2 regions of the Chryseobacterium sp. MYb264 genome follow, and region 1 is predicted to be linked to the other one. Evidence: riboswitches for the same ligand, from Rfam matches in the RefSeq annotation. Region 1 holds a riboswitch; the other holds the start of a gene.
The links. A riboswitch is a leader RNA that binds a small molecule or an ion and turns the genes downstream of it on or off. The one in region 1 is predicted to bind thiamine pyrophosphate.
Positions count from the first base shown of each region.

Region 2: another riboswitch for thiamine pyrophosphate. It lies ahead of VUJ46_RS01470 (hydroxyethylthiazole kinase); the one in region 1 lies ahead of thiS (sulfur carrier protein ThiS).

Region 1 covers NZ_CP142422.1:3,188,671-3,191,127, reverse strand. Annotated here, with positions in the region: gene VUJ46_RS13705 (IS5 family transposase) at 1-569, shown strand, start outside; TPP riboswitch at 943-1,043, shown strand; gene thiS (sulfur carrier protein ThiS) at 1,104-1,310, shown strand; gene thiC (phosphomethylpyrimidine synthase ThiC) at 1,334-2,457, shown strand, end outside.
Region 2 covers NZ_CP142422.1:335,906-338,362, reverse strand. Annotated here, with positions in the region: partial or broken gene thiD (bifunctional hydroxymethylpyrimidine kinase/phosphomethylpyrimidine kinase) at 1-9, opposite strand, end outside; gene VUJ46_RS01485 (thiamine phosphate synthase) at 6-377, opposite strand; gene VUJ46_RS01480 (thiamine phosphate synthase) at 394-642, opposite strand; gene VUJ46_RS01475 (hydroxyethylthiazole kinase) at 639-992, opposite strand; gene VUJ46_RS01470 (hydroxyethylthiazole kinase) at 1,031-1,354, opposite strand; TPP riboswitch at 1,490-1,582, opposite strand.

The DNA.
Region 1 (2,457 bases):
GTCTTCACGAGCCACAAGTTGCGTGTATTGCGAAAGGAAAATCGGGAAAAGCATACGAGTTTGGGACAAAAGTAGCAGTAGTAAGAGGTCGGAAAACAGGGATCATCAGCTCGGTAAAGAGATTTTCTGGCAATCCTCACGATAGTAAAACTCTTGAAGAATCATTGGCACAGAGTGAGAGGGTAAGAAAATCCGTTGGCGGAACAAGACCTACGAAAGCCACTACAGACAGAGGATTTAAAGGAATCAAAGAAGTGGAAGGAACAGCAATTTTGCTTCCCGCAAAAAAAGAAAAAACAAAATATGGGCAACAAGTAGCCAGATTAAGATTCCGGGCAAGAGCAGCCATAGAACCTTGTATCTCTCATTTAAAAAGAAACCACTCCTTAGGATTAAACTTCCTGAAAGGAGTGGCTGGAGATATTAATAATGCATTATTAGCAGGGATTGGATACAATTTGAAGATGAGATTGAATCAAATCAAACAACAAATTCTTCTTTGGCTCGAACTTGTTCTCCGAATCTTTTTAGGCAAATATAATTTTCAAAGTCAAAAAACAGCTTTTTAAGGAGCGACTAATTATTCTCACGTTGATTTTACAGATAACGCAGATTCATAAACCTTTCTAAAAAAATATTTTGCAATAATCTGTGAAAATCCGTGGCATCTTAGGAAGATAAAAAACCATTCGTGCATTCGTGGCATAAAAAATACGTTCCAAAATTTTATCTCTGATAAAATCCTTGCGCCTTAAAAGCATCGTGCATTAAAAAACATCTTTGCGCCCTTGCGATTCACCAACAAAAAATAGCATTGTCCATGAAAATCAATAGTATTTGAGCGAGATAAAAAACCATTCGTGCATTCGTGGCCATAAAAAAACTCCACCATCCAGCTTTTCCCAAAAATTTTGCCCATTCTAAAAAAATGTCTAACTTCGTCCCACACTTTAGGGGTGTCTGTTGAACAAACGGGCTGAGATTTTACCCTTTGAACCTGATTTCTAGATCATACTAGCGTAGGGAAAAGTAGATGACTTTTGCTGTACATTCTATTGTACAATAATGGCCATTCCTAAGGTGCATTTAAAAAAATGTTAGGAATGGAGCTCACAATCAACCACACGACCAAAAAATTCGAAGTACTTCCCGAAAATCTGGAAGCACTCATCGCTATGGAATTACCCGAAAAGAAAAAAGGGATTGCCGTAGCACTCAACAACCGCATTGTTCCGCAGTCATTCTGGGCGGAAACTATTCTCAACGACAAAGATTCAATTTTAATTATTACTGCCACTCAGGGCGGTTAATTTCCATAAAAAACAAAAATTATATGGCTCATAACATCACCCGTTCGCCGTTTTCGAACTCAAAAAAAATCTATGTTGAAGGGAAAATTCATCCCATCAGTGTAGCGATGCGCGAAATAGAACTAAGTCCGACCAAACTATCCAACGGAACTTTGGAACACAATCCTGCAGTTACCGTTTACGATACATCAGGAGCTTATACCGATGAAAATTCTGAAATTAATATTGAAAAAGGACTTCCAAGAATCCGTGAACAATGGATTTTAGACAGAAATGACGTCGAAATTCTGGACGGAATTACTTCCGAATACGGAAAAGCTAGACTTGCCGATTCAAAACTAGACAACCTGCGTTTTTCTTACAACCACAAACCGAAAGTATCAAAAGAAGGACAACAAGTTACTCAATTATACTACGCAAAACAGGGGATCATCACTCCCGAAATGGAATACATTGCCATTAGAGAAAATCAAAGAATTGAACAGTTGGATGCTGTTTCAAAAGACATGGCTTTTCAGCATCAGGGAAATAGTTTTGGCGCAAAAACGCCGAAAAATAAAATCACTCCCGAATTTGTAAGAGATGAAATTGCCGCAGGAAGGGCAATTATACCCAACAATATCAATCACCCCGAAAGCGAACCGATGATTATCGGAAGAAATTTCTTGGTTAAAATTAATGCTAACATTGGAAACAGCGCCGTTTCATCAAGCATTGAAGAAGAAGTTGAAAAAGCAGTTTGGGCATGTAGATGGGGTGCAGACACAATTATGGATCTGTCAACCGGAAAAAATATCCATGAAACCAGAGAATGGATCATCAGAAACAGTCCGGTTCCGATTGGTACCGTTCCAATTTATCAGGCTTTGGAGAAAGTAAAAGGTGTTGCGGAAGATTTAACATGGGAAATTTTTAAAGATACTTTGATCGAGCAGGCAGAACAGGGAGTTTCTTATTTCACGATTCATGCGGGAGTATTGCTGAGATATATTCATTTAACAGCAAAGCGTGTCACGGGAATTGTCTCCCGAGGCGGTTCTATCATGGCAAAATGGTGTCTTTTCCATCATAAAGAAAACTTTTTGTACACGCATTTTGAGGAAATCTGTGAAATCATGAAAAAATATGACGTTGCTTTTTCGTTGGG
Region 2 (2,457 bases), 2.4 Mb from region 1:
TTTATTCATAAAAGGATTTCATTTTTTAGTTTAAAGGCAGCCTTTTGAGGATTTTCTGCACCACAAATCTCCGATACAACGGCAATACAATCTGCTCCGGCTTCCATGACTGCTTTTGCATTCTTCAGATGGATATTACCAATGGCCACCAGCGGCTTATCCGTAAGCATTCTTATTTTAGAAAGCCCTTCAAGTCCCCATTCGGTAACGGTATCTTTTTTGGTGTCTGTTTTAAAAATCGGGCTCACTCCCAAATAATCAGAAAGTACAGTCTCCTGGCTTTCAAGCTGGCTCAGATATTCTATGGAGTATCCTATCACTTTGTTTTCAAATGAAGTTTCACGTAAAACGGAAGGCTGAACATCATTATTTCCCACATGAATTCCAAAAGCGTCAGCCTCTTTGGGACGACAAAAGTATTATCATTAATGACAAAGGAATTTGATATTTATCGGTTATTTCTTTAAGACGAAGCGCAATGGTGAGAAAATCCTCATCGGAAGCCCATTTTTCACGCAACTGGATGATGTCTACACCGCCTAAAATCGCCTGTTCAGCAACCTCCAGAAGATTTCGACCCTTACAGTCTTTTTCTGAAATCACAAGATATAATTGATAGGGAAAAGAACGTATTAGACTCATTTTTTAGAAATATTTACATTTTCAAAAAACTCCTGTTCAGAAATATTCCAGAGTTTATCTAAAATATTGACCTGAAGACTCCCCGGTCCGTTTGAAATCTTCTCTGCCAGTTCTCCGGCCATTCCCAACAGTGACATTGCTGCTATGGTGGCTTCTGTTTTATTTTCCGAAACAGCAGCACAAGCCCCGACAATCGCTGATGCCGAGCAACCTAATCCCGTTACTTTGGTCATCATCGGATGTCCGTTATCGACAAAATAAGTTTCATTGCCATTCATAATAATATCTGTTGCCCCCGAAATACAAACAACAGACTGATATTTTTCAATCAGATATTTTGCAGCAGATATCGCCTCATTACTTTCGGCCGTACTGTCTACTCCTTTTGTTATCGCTGTATTTTTCTTGCAAGAGCAATAATCTCTGAAGCATTCCCGCGTATAATTGTTGGCTTGAATTCTAAAAGCTTTGCTAAAACATCATTTCTAAAAGCCGTAGCTCCCGCTCCAACCGGATCTAAAACCCATGTTTTCTGAATTCGGGAAGCTTCCTCTGCGGCAATCAGCATAGATTCACTCCAATATTCATCAAGCGTCCCGATGTTGACTACTAAAGCACCTGAAATATTGACCATCTCTATGACTTCAGATTTTGCGTGCGCCATAATGGGGGAAGCGCCGACCGCCAGCAAAGCATTGGCAGTCGTATTCATAACCACGTAAATTGGTCATGTTATGGATAAGCGGTGATTGATTTCTGACCGATTGAATAGAACTCCAAAAGTTATTTTCCATATACGTTTTACTTTATAGCGCTTTAGGAAAATAAATAAAAAGAAAACATCAAAAGATGAATTCCTGCCTTTCCCTACGTCGGTGTGAGCCGTATCAGGTTCAAAGGGACTCTCTCAATTCTTTTCAGAATACCCCTAAAGCGTGGAGCAAATATACCCCTTTTTCATGAAATTTATAATGTAAGAAGGCTGAACGAGTAAAAATTGATCTCAAGAAGGCTTATTATACTGCTGAATAAAGGTATAGGAGTTAAGACTGGTATGGGATCAATTTCAAAACTTGGGGAGAAATTGTTTAGATGTATTTTTTGCCACAAATGCACGAATTTTTTATTTCCCACAGATTGATAGGATTTTCGTGGGTAGGCTGTTTCTGTTGGCTTTTCGCAAAGTCGCAAAGGTATTTTTTTAATGCTTTTATGTTTTTAAGGCGCAAGGATTTTATCTTTGATAAAATGGAGGGCTGCATATTATCGCCACGAATGCACGAATTTTTTATTTCCCACAGATTGATAGGATTTTCGTGGGTGGGGCTGTTTCTGTTGGCTTTTCGCAAAGTCGCAAAGGTATTTTTTAATGCTTTATGTTTTTAAGGCGCGCAAGGATTTTATCTTTGATAAAATGGAGGGCTGCATATTATCGCCACGAATGCACGAATTTTTTATTTCCCACAGATTGATAGGATTTTCTTGGGTGGGGCTATTTCTGTTGGCTTTTCGCAAAGTCGCAAAGGTATTTTTTAATACTTTATGTTTTTAAGGCGCAAGGATTTTATCTTTGATAAAATGGAGGGCTGCATATTTTGGCCACGAATGCACGAATTTTTTATTTCCCACAGATTGATAGGATTTTCGTGGGTAGGCTGTTTCTGTTGGTTTTTCGCAAAGTCGTAAAGGTATTTTTTAATGCTTTATGTTTTTTAAGGCGCAAGGATTTTATCTTTGATAAAATGGAGGGCTGCATATTATCGCCACGAATGCACGAATTTTTTATTTCCCACAGATTGATAGGATTTTCGTGGG